Regions from separate parts of the Chryseobacterium wanjuense genome, predicted to be linked through region 2. Evidence: riboswitches for the same ligand, from Rfam matches in the RefSeq annotation. Region 2 holds a riboswitch; each other region holds the start of a gene.
What was found. Region 2 has a riboswitch for cobalamin ahead of BMX24_RS13085 (TonB-dependent receptor plug domain-containing protein). Riboswitches for the same ligand answer to the same signal wherever they lie in the genome.

Region 1: linked by a shared signal. The riboswitch ahead of BMX24_RS02580 (acyl-CoA thioesterase) and the one ahead of BMX24_RS13085 (TonB-dependent receptor plug domain-containing protein) in region 2 are both predicted to bind cobalamin.
Region 3: linked by a shared signal. The riboswitch ahead of metE (5-methyltetrahydropteroyltriglutamate--homocysteine S-methyltransferase) and the one ahead of BMX24_RS13085 (TonB-dependent receptor plug domain-containing protein) in region 2 are both predicted to bind cobalamin.
Region 4: linked by a shared signal. The riboswitch ahead of BMX24_RS02080 (TonB-dependent receptor plug domain-containing protein) and the one ahead of BMX24_RS13085 (TonB-dependent receptor plug domain-containing protein) in region 2 are both predicted to bind cobalamin.

Annotation. Positions count from the first base shown of each region.
Region 1 is NZ_FOIU01000001.1:561,918-565,314, forward strand. It holds gene BMX24_RS02570 (XAC2610-related protein) at 1-8, shown strand, start outside; gene BMX24_RS21305 (hypothetical protein) at 48-203, shown strand; gene BMX24_RS02575 (HD domain-containing protein) at 206-796, shown strand; gene BMX24_RS02580 (acyl-CoA thioesterase) at 1,102-1,485, opposite strand; cobalamin riboswitch at 1,594-1,780, opposite strand; gene BMX24_RS02585 (hypothetical protein) at 1,844-2,644, opposite strand; gene BMX24_RS02590 (endonuclease MutS2) at 2,925-3,397, opposite strand, start outside.
Region 2 is NZ_FOIU01000002.1:287,189-290,585, reverse strand. It holds gene BMX24_RS13100 (hypothetical protein) at 1-289, shown strand, start outside; gene BMX24_RS13095 (YHS domain-containing protein) at 501-773, shown strand; gene BMX24_RS13090 (SCO family protein) at 760-1,440, shown strand; cobalamin riboswitch at 1,565-1,749, shown strand; gene BMX24_RS13085 (TonB-dependent receptor plug domain-containing protein) at 1,861-3,397, shown strand, end outside.
Region 3 is NZ_FOIU01000001.1:1,179,466-1,182,862, forward strand. It holds gene metE (5-methyltetrahydropteroyltriglutamate--homocysteine S-methyltransferase) at 1-2,127, opposite strand, end outside; cobalamin riboswitch at 2,532-2,716, opposite strand; gene BMX24_RS05315 (hypothetical protein) at 2,788-3,210, opposite strand; gene BMX24_RS05320 (hypothetical protein) at 3,318-3,397, opposite strand, start outside.
Region 4 is NZ_FOIU01000001.1:456,443-459,839, reverse strand. It holds gene BMX24_RS02090 (NADH:flavin oxidoreductase/NADH oxidase) at 1-139, opposite strand, end outside; gene BMX24_RS02085 (cytidine deaminase) at 242-724, shown strand; gene BMX24_RS20955 (hypothetical protein) at 826-1,053, opposite strand; cobalamin riboswitch at 1,169-1,345, shown strand; gene BMX24_RS02080 (TonB-dependent receptor plug domain-containing protein) at 1,375-3,201, shown strand; gene BMX24_RS02075 (YncE family protein) at 3,215-3,397, shown strand, end outside.

The DNA.
Region 1 (3,397 bases), on a different contig from region 2:
CCTATTAAAAATCAGGGTGTTGCTGGCATCTTACCACTGAATATACGGTGCTTCCGCAAAGAGGGTTATTTAAAGTATATGAATTGGAAGAGGATGCAACCGGCGGTGAAAAAGTAGTGGTGACAAAAAAAGAATTCATTGATGATAAATGGATTACCAATATTAAAGAATATCCAATAAACGAATATTATAAAGAAAATTAATAATGAAGATACAGAAGGAGATTGATTTTATTCTGGCAGTTGATGCCTTAAAAAATGTACAGAGAAGAAATTACAATGCAGATGATTCCAGAAGGGAAAATACGGCGGAACATTCGTGGCAGATTATTATTTTAGCCCAAATCCTTTATCCATACGCAAAAAACAGAGCAGATATTGATTTGTTGAGGGTGATCAGAATGCTGTCAATTCATGATCTTGTTGAAATTGAAGCGGGAGATACTTTTTTGTTCGACGAAGCGGCAATGGTCGGAAAGTTTGAAAGGGAAAAAATCTCTGCTCAAAATATTTTCGGAATTTTAGACGAACCTTTACGCTCAGAATTCTTTGATCTTTGGCTGGAATTCGAAGAAGAGAAAACTCCGGATGCAATTTTTGCCTGCTCCATCGACAGAATCATGCCTTTTATCTTAAACTCCCACACTTCCGGAAAAAGCTGGACAGAAGCCGGTGTTACGGAAAAGCAGATCAGAAATATGCTGGAAAATGCAATCAGTCGTGCTTCGGATGAACTGGGAGAGGCTTTTCAGTTGCTGATGGTTAAAAACTTGGAGACGGAAAAGGTGTTGAAATAAATTTTAATAAGAAAGAAGCACTCCCGTTAATTTGAGTGTTTTTCATAAGGTAATGAAGAACAATGTATCGGGAATTTTTTTGATAGATTTTTTCGAAAATCTATGAATTTGACGTCTTATTATTCCGTCAACAATCTAATTTTGCTTTGTTTAAATGCTTACAGCATGACAAAATGAGTGGTAATCTTGTAAATTAAAACGATTAAAAAAATAAAAAGTTTCGGCGGGCAAAGCCCGCCGAAACCGCTTAAAAAAACATTGAAAATACTGAGCTCCGGCGGCCGAAGGCCGCCGGAGCCTTTTATTTATAATACTTGAATTGGTTTCTTGAATTCATCAATCGCCACAAAAGTAAAATCGCCGACAATTGCTCTTTCCCTTTCGTAAGAATACATCTGTTCGGTGTAGATTTCTACATTTACTTTCATACTGGTAGTTCCGACGTGGGCTACTTTCCCGATCAGCTCGACGATCGTTCCTGCGGGAATAGGCTTTTTGAAATCGATTTTATCACTGTTTACGGTCACCACTCTTTTTCTGGCAAAACGTGTGGCGGTAATGAATGCCACTTCATCCATCAGCTGCATGGCCGTACCTCCGAAAAGCGTATCGTAATGATTGGTTGTATTGGGGAAAACTGCTTTAAAGATTCTGGTTTCCGATGCTGTAATTCTTTCTTCTGTAGTCATATTTCATTATTAATTAATGCGAAATGAAATATTATTAAAACTACAGAAAAACAGAGACAAAAATCCCTGAAGCATCCATCAGATCAATAAACTTCAAATCGCGAAAGTTTTTTGTTTAAAGAAAAGGCAGGTCTCCTGACTTGTAACATCTTTATTTCCTTCCCATCTTATGTAATACGAGACAGTGGATTCTTTATAAAGACTTCAGTTACTTACAGTTGCGCGACAGTTCGTGATTTTCACACGATTCCCTTTTAATCTGCAGTTAAGCAAAACCAGTTTCTAAAAAGAACTAAGCAAGAGGCAAGAAGCCAAAAGCTCAATACTTTTCGATGTAAAAATAATGATTATAAACGAATTATTCCGGATTTTTGAAAATGATCTGACTTTCGACCTTTCCCTGCTTAATAGTCCAGATCGTGGTATAACGGTTGGCACCTGAACCGTTGATCATATAAAGGAAAATATGGTCGTTGTCGATGGCCGTCACTCCGATATTGCTAAAATCCATCGTGGGCATAAACATATTTTTGATGGCGTCCCTCACAAAAACAGACCCTCTTCCCGGCTGCTGTACCCGGATGGATTTAATTTCGGTTAAGTCTTCTGGAAGCTCAGTTCCGACTCCCCAGGATTTTACTTTATCAATTTTAATGATATTTCCGTTCGCATCTTTCTCCTGTTTTTTGAGTTTGGCGTACGAAGGATAAACATCGATAATGACTTTTGTTCTTTGATTTCCCGGAATTTTCGGATTGGTATCGTCCGTGAAGATCAATGATTTCCCGTTTTTAGATTTTGAAGGCGTAAAATGCGGCAGCTGATCCACAAAAACAACACGGTTTTTATTCACCATTCCTTCTTTGGTGATGCTGTCGTATCTTACGAAAGGTTTTTCGGTGTCGTCTTTTTCAGGATATTTGATCCAGATCCATTCGGTTTCTCCCGGAGCCGGCTTTACATAAACAAAAACATCACCTGTTTTCATGCGGATCTTATCAATGATTTTTCGGTAATCTTCTTTGTGAACACGCACCATGGCATATCCTTCCTCAGCTTTTACAACGCCGAAAGGAACTTTATTCTGACCTTTCATCAAAGCCAAAGAAAAAAGACAGAAAACAGATAAATAAAACGCTTTGCTTACGGAAATCATCATGAAATTTTTTTGACAGTTCAAATATATAAATTAAATACTTTTAATAATACTGTTTCAATTCTTTTAAATCTTTAATTTTTAAACATTTCGAAACTTTTGACCATAATTCAAATTTAAATAAAAAGAGTGCCACAACGACACTCTTTTTTATCTTAACATCGACAACTAATCTGTTTATTATCCAAACTTAACAGGTTTTTGAAACCTGTTAGCTTTACATTTTCCAGAATGACAAAATGGGCTATTTCAGAGATTATTTTATATGCCTAACCATATAAATTTAAATTCTCTCCAATTCATCCGCATCAATCGTCGTCTTGAACGTTCCGTAATTCACAATCACCTTATTTCTGGAGATCTTTTCGATCGTTCCCACACTCGTGCTTCCGGTGATGCGAACCCGTTGTCCGACTTTCATCCACAGAGCGCGGTCTGTTTTACGCTTTTCTTCCAGTTTTTCGTTGGTTTCGGCGATTTTTTCAATGACATCTTCCTTCTTCAGTTGTTGGGTGATTTTTCTTTTCACCACCTGAAGCCGTTTACTTTCATCTTTGTCAGCTCCTATTTTCCTGAATTTTTCCTGTTCCAAAAGCTTCACAAAATCCTTCACCACATCTTTCCTCGATTTTCCTTTGGTATAGCTGTCGATGAACGTTTCAATTTTGTTTCCAAACTGCAGTTTACGATGTTCTTCTTCGTAAAGTTTTTGAAAATTATACAACTTTTGCTGAAGCTGCTCGTTCAGTTTTTGCA
Region 2 (3,397 bases):
GATTAATTATGATTACATTGTAAAAAACCTTTGTGAAAACAGAAATATTCCACAATCAACATGTAAAGGGAAATGTTACGTCGAAAAAGAATTGGCAAAAACAGAAAAACAATCCAACAATTCTCAAACGATAAAAATTTCTGGACTGGACGTCTTTTTATCCAACGAAATCCTTTCATTTTCAGATAAAAACCAGTTTGATATTCCAATAAAAAATCCAAATTCGGCTTATATCAATTTTCATACTTCAGAATATTCTTCCCGAATATTTCATCCACCTTTAGCTTAATTTTTATTTTAAACTAATTTTTTAGTTGAATTTAATATTGAAATAACCTTTGCTATCAATTGCTGAGTGTTAACGCCCTTGCGAACGTATAAATATGAAGTTTTCGAAAAACTTTGCGAACCTTACGTTTAAAATGATTTCAATATTAAATTAGTTTAAAAAAGTCAATCAATTTCATTCAATACTATCATTAATTTCAATTTAAACTAAAATGAAATCTAAAATCATTTTGACAGCATTTCTGTCTATATCATTAATGGCCTGTGCTCAGGAAACTCCTAAAGTAAAGCATAAAAAAAATACATCTTCAAAATCAAATACAAAAAAAATAAAATTTGCCAACGCAGAAGATCCGATCTGCCATATGCCGACGGAACCGGATATGAAAGACACAGCGGTGTATAAAAATAAAACTTACGGTTTTTGCAGTGCTGGTTGTAAAGATGAATTCAAAAAAAATCCTGAAAAATATGTCCAAAAATAAAAAAACCAACAATACAAAGAGTAAAGTGATCATTCCCATTGTGATTATCGCTTTGCTTTTCGTCGGAATCGGTGTCGGAATGGGATATTTTAAAAAGAATTTGTACACCGTCATGAAAGTTCCGGATTTTGAACTGACCGATCAAAACAACAAAAAAATCACCAATAAAGATATGCTCGGAAAAGTCTATCTGGTCGAGTTTTTCTTCAGCAGATGCCCGACGATTTGTCCTGTGATGAATACCAATATGAGGGCGATCGAAGATGAAATCAACAGTCCGGATTTTGGCATTATTTCCATCAGCATTGACCCTAAAAATGACACACCGCAATTATTAAAAGAACATGCTAAAAAAATCGGCGCTAAGTCTCCAAACTGGCATTTTCTGACAGGAAACAGAGATTATATCGGAAAAATTGCAGATCAGTTTAATATCTATGTTGGCGATAAAGAAGATGAAGGCGAAAGTCTCAACCACAGCGGAATGATCGCCCTTGTTGACAAAGACGGAAACATCCGTTGCAGATACAACAAAGACAATATGCCGATTCTGTATTACTCTGGATTGAATTATGAAGATCAGGAAGGAAAATCTCCAAAACTGACCGGAAAATACCATCCTGACAGAGAAATATTAATTGAAGACATCAAAAAATTATTAAAATAAATTAGGTAGGAAGCTGGATGATGGAAGCTTGAAGTTCTTTGCTTTTCGCTTGTAATTTCAAAATCCTGATTTCCAGCTCTCTACCAAAATAATTATCCTTCCATCATTTATTCTTAATTATTTTCTATCTTTGCCGAAATCTGGTGAGCCATAAAAAGCGCTTAAAAGGGAATCCGGTGAAAATCCGGAACAGACCCGCTGCTGTAAGCTCCACAAAAAAAGTTTTTGAAGATTATATCCACTGTTTTTAATGGGAAGGATTTCAAAAACGGAGTAAGTCAGAAGACCTGCCAGAAGATTTAACGTTTGACGCTTTCGTGGAATAAAGCTTAGGACATCAATGATTCTGTGCAGTTTACGGCTGTGCTTTGTCGTTGTATTCTTATATCCATTAGCGTCATCATTATTCTTAATGAGCTAATGGTGACAAAATTTTTTACATCTCAACTTCATAAGGTGGCTATCACAGTTTTTGTGTTGGCTGCTCAGCTTATATTTTCACAATCTAAGGACAGTCTTAAGGAACATACAATCATTCCTGTCAATATTCAGAAGAAAAATTTTAAAGAAATTCTTCCTGCACAGGTGTTGTCGGGTGAAGAGCTGGAACGGCTCAACAGTCAGTCGGTTGCTGATGCGTTGAGGTATTTTTCGGGAGTCCAGATTAAAGATTATGGCGGAATTGGCGGCTTAAAAACAATCAATATCCGAAGTATGGGAAGTCAGCATGTTGGTGTTTTTTATGATGGAATTCAAATCGGGAATGCCCAGAATGGAGTCGTGGACTTGGGAAGATATTCTTTGGATGATCTGGAGGAAATTTCTCTCTACAATGGTCAAAAAAGTGAAATTTTTCAACCTGCAAAAGATTTTGGTTCGTCGGGTTCTATTTATTTACAACCAAAAATTCCAATTTTTAAAGGAAACAGAAAAACAAATCTCGTTGTAAGATTTAAAAATAGTTCCATTGATTTATTTAATCCGTCTTTTCGTTTAGAACAGAAAATTTCGGAAAATATTTCAGCAAGCTTCAGTTCAGAATTTATCCAGAGTGATGGCGTTTACAAATACCGTTACACAAAAAAATACCCCGACGGAGAAATTGCTTACGATACAATTGCCAAAAGAATGGATTCTGATATTCATGCAAAACGTTTTGAAACAAGCCTTAACGGAACAGTCAATAATGGAAGCTGGAATGTCAGAGGATACGGATATTTATCAAATCGTGGAATTCCTGCAGCGATCGTGAACAACCGTTTCGACGGAAGAGGTCAAAGACAGGCCGATGAAAATTATTTCGTACAAGGAACTTTTAAGAAAAAAATATTCCCAAAACTGGAAACTCAATTAAAAGCCAAGTTTGCTTATGATTATACCCATTATGTTGATACGGTCTCGTCCATAAAAATTCAGAATCAATATATACAAAGAGAACTGTATGTGTCTTCCTCCAATTTGTATTCCATCACTCCGAATTGGGATATCAGTGCGAGTGTAGATTTTCAATATAATAATCTGAACGCAGACTTGGTTAATTTTTCTTTTCCGACGCGATACACGACACTGGCTGCTTTTGCAACGACGTATGAATGGAAACGGATTAAATTTTTAGGAAGCGTTTTAGGAACTTTCGTTTCAGAAGATGTCGAAAAAAATTCAAAATCTCCTGACAGAACAGAATGGACGCCCGCAGCTTTTCTTAGCTATAAACCTTTCAATGCTCATGATTTTACGGTAAGAGCTTTCTACAAAAGGATTTTCAGGATGCCGACTTTCAATGATCTGTATTATACGATGATCGGAAATGTGGCTTTAAAACCGGAATTTACCAATCAATATAACTTTGGATTTACGTATCAAAAAAGATTTAAAAGCGAAGTTTTCCAGAGAATTTATGCTAAAGTTGACGGGTATTTCAATAAAGTGGAAGACAAAATCATCGCCGCCCCCAACG
Region 3 (3,397 bases), on a different contig from region 2:
TCTCGGCGAGTGAATATCGTAAACTCCCGGTCCAATCTCGTTCGGATATTTGAAATCTGCAAAAGCATTCAACAGTTCCATCTGGCTTCTGGAGCATTCAATCGTAATTACGTCGGCATCCATATCGGCGATGTTTTGGATGATGTCATTAAATTCAGAATAACACATGTGCGTATGAATCTGCGTCGCATCTTCCACACCGCTTGCCGAAATTCTAAAGGCTTCAACCGCCCATTTCAGATAATTCTGCCAGTCAGATTTTCTCAACGGAAGACCTTCACGAATCGCAGGTTCATCAATCTGGATGATTCTGATTCCCACTTTTTCCAAATCATTCACCTCATCACGAATCGCTAGTGCAATTTGTTTACAAGTCAATGAACGAGGTTGATCATCCCGCACAAAAGACCATTGAAGAATCGTTACAGGTCCCGTCAACATTCCTTTTACCCATTTTTGAGTTAAAGATTGCGCATATTTCGACCAATACACCGTCATCGGATTCGGTCTGTGAACATCTCCGAAAATCACAGGAGGTTTCACGCAGCGGCTTCCGTAACTTTGAACCCAGCCGTTTTGTGTAAATGCAAATCCAGCCAATTGTTCCCCGAAATATTCCACCATGTCGTTTCGCTCAAATTCTCCGTGAACCAAGACATCGATCCCAATTTCTTCTTGCCAGCGAATCGTTCTTTCGGTTTCCTGTTTCAATAAAGTATCGTATTGTTCGGCATTCAGTTCTCTTTTTTTGAATTTTGCCCGCCAGTTTCTCACCTCTTTAGTCTGCGGAAACGAACCAATCGTGGTCGTCGGAAATAAAGGAAGCTTCAATACTTCCTGCTGCGTTTGTTTTCTTATCGTAAATGGAGAGTTTCTTTGTGCATCTTCCTCAGTTGTTACATCAACACGGTTTTTTACGTCCTGATTGTGAATTAATGTTGAGGTTTTACGGTTTTCAATTGCTTTTTTATTTTCTGCTAAAGCCTGTAACGCGTTATAATCCGGATTTTCTGAAGCTAATTTTTTTAAATCAACAATCTCATATACTTTCTGTTTCGCAAAAGCCATCCATTGCTTGATTTCAGGAGATAAAATGTCTTCATTTTTCTCAGAATCCAGGTCAAAAGGAGCGTGCAGCAATGAACAGGACGGAGCAATGAAAATTCTCTCCGAACCAATTCTTTGAACTGCTTTTTCAATAAAATGTAATGATTTTTGAAAGTCGTTTTTCCAGATATTTCTTCCGTCGACGATTCCTAAAGAAAGGCTCAATGTTTCAGGAATAGTTTTTAAAACTTCATCCAATTGTTCAGGACAACGAACCAGATCAATATGCAAAACATCGATCGGAAGGGAAGTTGCCAGTGAAAGATTGTCTTTTAATCCTTCAAAATAAGTCGTCACAATAAATTTAAGTTTCGGAAACTGCTTTCTGATTTCAGCATAAATAAACTGATACGTTTCTTTCGCTTTTTCATTTAAATCTAAAGCTAAAAACGGCTCATCAAACTGAATATATTCCGCACCATGATTTTCAAGCTCTTTCAAGATTTGAATATAAACCGGCAGCAAATTTTGCGCTAAATCCAGTTTATCAAAACCTTCTTCTTTTTCTTTTCCTAATAATAAATACGTCAGCAAGCCAATAATTACAGGTTTTGCATTGATTCCCGCCTGTTTTGCATTGATGAATTCTTTAATAATTTTATTGGAAAATAATGTAAACTCCTGATTTTTTTGAAATTCAGGAACGATGTAATGGTAATTGGTATCAAACCATTTCGTCATTTCCATCGCAGTGATGTCCAAACCTTCTTTCTGGAAACCTCTTGCCATCGCAAAATAAAGATCGGTCTCAGATTTTTTGAAAGCGATTTCCTGATAACGTTCCGGAATGGCTCCAACCGTCAAAGTCATGTCCAAAACCTGGTCATAATACGAAAAATCGTTGCAGGGGATAAGATCGATTCCTACTTCCTGCTGCAGTTTCCAGTTGTTTTGAGTGATGGTTTTTCCTACTTCCAAAAGGTCGTTTACATCGATTTTGCCCGTCCAATATTGCTCGCAGGCTTTTTTGAGTTCTCTGTTGCTACCAATACGCGGATAGCCAAGAATGTGCGTTTGCATTTTCTTAAAACTTTTAAATTAAACAATGATTTTAAAAGCTCTTCAGATGCTTCGCAATGCAGTTGTAGAAAGAAATTTTGTGGAATAGAGTAGATACAATGAGGACGTAATTTTTCCTTTAATAAAAGGATTGGCTTAAATTTTTTATTTTTTTGACGCAAAATTTAATTAAAAACCCTTCAATATTCAAGAAGGCAAAGAAGAATCAATTCATTGATTTTAAGAAGCGGACGTATAAGAAACATTAGCTTCATCAGCGACAAAGTCGCAATTCTTTGCTCTCTAAAAATAAGAAGCTATAACAAAAAAATCTTTGCGTTTAAAAAATTAAGATTAAAATTTTAAACCAAAATACGTTCAAAAAGTATCATCTGTATGACCAAAAAGCTTCAAACCGCGAAAGCATTGTCAATTCGGAACAGGCAGGTCTCCTGACTTGTAACAGTCTTTGTCATCCTTCCCGTTTGCACAGTGGATATTCTTGGACAAAAACTTTTGGTATGTTACTTACAGTTGCGCGACAGCTCGTGATTCTCACACGATTCCCTATTAATCTACGTTATGTAAAACCTTTTCCGTTTGATGAAGTATGTTAAAGAACTGTTTTCGGGGCAAATGTAGGGAATATTTGTTTGAGTTTTTAAAATTTTGGATTTTAAATTAAATAAATGCCGCTCCTGTTAGCCAATCAAGTTTATTTAAAATGTTATAAATTTCACTAGGACACTTTTTGCAAATAGTAATAAATCTAAAATCTTTTTCTTTGATTAAAGTATCGAAAGTTGTAAGTTTTGTATTGCAAACAGTACAATTTCCATCTTCGCTAATAATATTAATAGATTCTAATTTTTCAATTTCAGTATTTAAATCATTAATTAAAAGAGAAATGCTAATAAAATTTTCTTTAAAATGGATTTCTGAGAACTCCTGTAATATCAAACCTTCAATTTTCATATCCTGAAAAGTGATTTTTCTTTCTTCAAATGTTTCTAAAATATATTTCCTGCAATAATTCCTAATTCTATCTGTGAATGTTCCTGCCTGAAAGATAAATTCAGATTCAGGATGATTTATGTCTATCATTTATAAGAAATTTCATATTTCAACTAAATTCAAATCGGGATTTCTAAAATACGCAGATTTTACCTTCTCTAAAGTCCAGATTCTCTCAACAACTGATAATATTGATACTATTTGTGAAAAGTATTTGTGAGATTAGTGTTTAATTCAATTCTGTCAAAAGGAATAATCTTGTCTTCAATCAATTTAT
Region 4 (3,397 bases), on a different contig from region 2:
CGCCCTGCGACCTGCTTCCGTAATGCACAAAATGAAAGTCATTGGCAAGACCGTTTTCACAAGAATACATACACATTGGAGACATCACCCAACGGTTTTTCAGCTCAACATTTCTGAATTTGACTGGCGTGTATAACATTTTTGAAGAATATTTTTAAGTTAAATTTTTGAAAAATAAGATAATATTGTCCACCTCATTAAAAAGGAGTAATTTTATCCCCCTTTTTTTAATTCACAATATATGAAAAAAGAAACTCAAATCAGTTACGAATATTTTAAGAATAGCAGTGAACTGAACGATATAGAAAGAAAATTGTTCGAAAGAGCAAAACAAGCCCGCGAAAATGCATACGCTCCCTATTCACAGTTTTTGGTAGGATGTGCCATTTTGCTTGAAAACGGAGAAATCTACTCCGGAAACAACCAAGAAAACGCAGCTTTTCCATCCGGGCTTTGTGCAGAAAGAACAACATTATTCTGGGTTGCCGCCAATTTTCCGAATGTAAAAATTAAAAAGATTTTTGTAGTGGGTGGCCCGAAAGAATTTCATGAGAAAAACCCTCCGATTCCGCCTTGTGGAGCCTGCAGACAAAGCTTAATTGAGTATGAAACAAAGCAAAATGAAAATATCGATCTCTATTTTTCGAGTATGAATGAAGAGGTGGTAAAAGTGCATTCTATTAAGGATTTGCTGCCGTTTTATTTTGATGCGACGTTTTTGTAGGATGGAATTTTTAGTTTAAATAAAACAATTTTATTTCAGTAACATCAACTTTGTCATCCTGAAAGGATCTAAGCACTAATTTTTTAAGATGTTTTCTAACACTATGTTGAGATCCTTTCAGGATGACAAACTTCGTGTGGAGTTCCTATTTTTCTGGAGATTGCTTTACTTCGACAGGCTCGCTCAGTACAGGCTGATTTCCCTCCTTGCAATGACATAAAGAAATGGATAACTGCAACCCTAGCCCCGATAGGAACGGCATCCTTTTGGGTTGCGGGCGGAGCATGAACTGAAAGTTTACGAACGTAGTTCAGGAGCCCGTAACCCAAAAGATATAGTGGATAGCGGGAAAAAGCTTCTTATTATCCTGAGTACAAAATGACCGAAGAATTTCAACTTTTCTGTTAATATTTTTCTCGTTTTTGCATTTTTGACGAATAAGTTTATCTTTGCAAAAATTTTGGTTTCCAATCATTTGGAATGAAAAGGGAATTGGGCGAAAATCCCAAACTGTCCCCGCAACTGTAAATCGCAACTGAAATTTCTACGAAAAACCACTGTGAAAACGGGAAGGTGTAGAAAAGCGAAAGTCAGGAGACCTGCCAAAATTATAACTAAATACATTGCTTTCGGAGGAAAAGTAAAATAGAATGGATATAAAAAGATCTTTAGTACTGCTTTTTTCGTCTTACGGTTGTTTTCTTTTTGCACAAGAGAAGACGATAGATACCGTTTACATCTTTGATAATCAAATGAATAAGGTGAAACTTTTTCATAAAGTCAATACCATTACCCCAAAAGACATCGAGAAAAATACCACCAACCTTTCGGAACTTTTACGTTTTCAATCCCAGGTTTATATTAAAGAAAATGGTCGTGGAGCTGTTTCTTCGCCTTCATTCAGAGGGACAAGCGCGGGACATACTGCTTTTGTGTGGAACGGAATTAATATCAATTCTAATTTTCTGGGACAGGGAGATGTGAATAATATTCCGCTTTTCGGATATGATCAGCTCGAGGTAAAAGCCGGCGGAGGAAGCGTGCAATACGGAAGCTCGGCCATCGGAGGAAGCATTCACCTGAATAATAACCTTGATTTTAACAAAGATTTTGGAGCTGCACTCTATTCTGAAGTCGCTTCTTTTGACACTTATAATAATTTTGCGAAGGCTTCATTTAGCAATGATAAATTCAGTTTTAAAGTTTCGGGAAATTATTTTATCAGCCAGAACGATTATGAAGTTCGGGAGAAGGAGTACATCAACAGAAACGGAAGATATTACAATACCTCGGTGAATGTAGGAGCTTCTTATAAAATTGCTCCCCATCAAACAATTTCGTGGCAAAACCAAATTTTTGACGGCTCACAATACTACCCGATTTTTGTAGAAAACGGAAATAAAACCAAATATAAAGCCCAGACTTTAAGAAGTTTATTGGCTTGGGACATCCATAAATCCAAGCTTTCCAACAGTCTGAAAGCGGCTTATACAGAAGATAATTTCCAGTATTTCGGAGATATTGACAAACCTAAAGAAAGCGGTGCGGAAGGAAAGAATTATATTTTTAAAAATGATTTTAATTATTTCATCACCCCAAAAATCAATGTCAATGTGATCGGAGAATTTCAGGTGAATAAAGGAGAAGGATATCAGTCGGGAATAGGAGATATCAGCAGAAACATGGGATCTGTAGCCGGTTTGGTGAGATATTTTGCGACTCAGGATCTTCGTTTTGAAGCTGGAGTGAAAAAAGATTTTGTGGAAGACATCAGCTCTCCCCTTCTATACTCTTTTTCAGGAAAATGGAATGCCATGAAATGGTATAACATAGGAATGAGCGTTTCCAGAAACTTGAGAATCCCTTCCTTTAATGATCTTTATTGGGAAAAAGGAGGAAATCCTGACCTGCTTCCGGAAACTTCAACCAATTTGGATATGGATCATGAATTCAGTTTTGGTGATTTTAAAATTACTTTAAGTCCGTATTACATGGATGTCAAAAACTACATCAACTGGCTTCCGACACCTTACGGATACTGGGCTGCATTCAACACTTACAAAGCTGAAATTTACGGTCTGGAATCTCAGGTTACTTTTAATAAAAACTTTGGAAAACACGGTTTCAGGCTGAACGCCGGGTATACCTATTCAAAATCGATCAATAAAGACACGGGAATGCAGATGGTGTATGTTCCTATTCATAAAGCGTTCGGGAATATCGATTATCAGTATAATTTCCTGAGAGTGTATGTTCAGGGGCTTTTCAACGGTCTTACGTACACGACAACAGACGAAAAAAGAGCGGATGCGATAGATCCATATTTCGTTTTGAATACTGGCATTTCTGCTACCCTTCTTAAAAAATATACTTTAGGATTTAAAGTAAATAATATTACAAACACAGTCTATCAAACGGTTTCCTATTATCCGATGCCGAAAAGAAACTACAGTGTTTATGCAACAATTAATTTTTAAACTAAAAAATATTATGAAAATAAACAGACTTTTGACACTTGTATTTGCATCTGCATTACTTTTCAATGTTTCGTGTAGTGATGATGATAATGTAACGGAAGAAATGTACTACGGAAACGGATTCCTGGTTGCGAATGAAGGAAATTTCGGGAAGCCGAATGCTGAAGTGACGTATGTAAGTTCGGATTTAAGCATT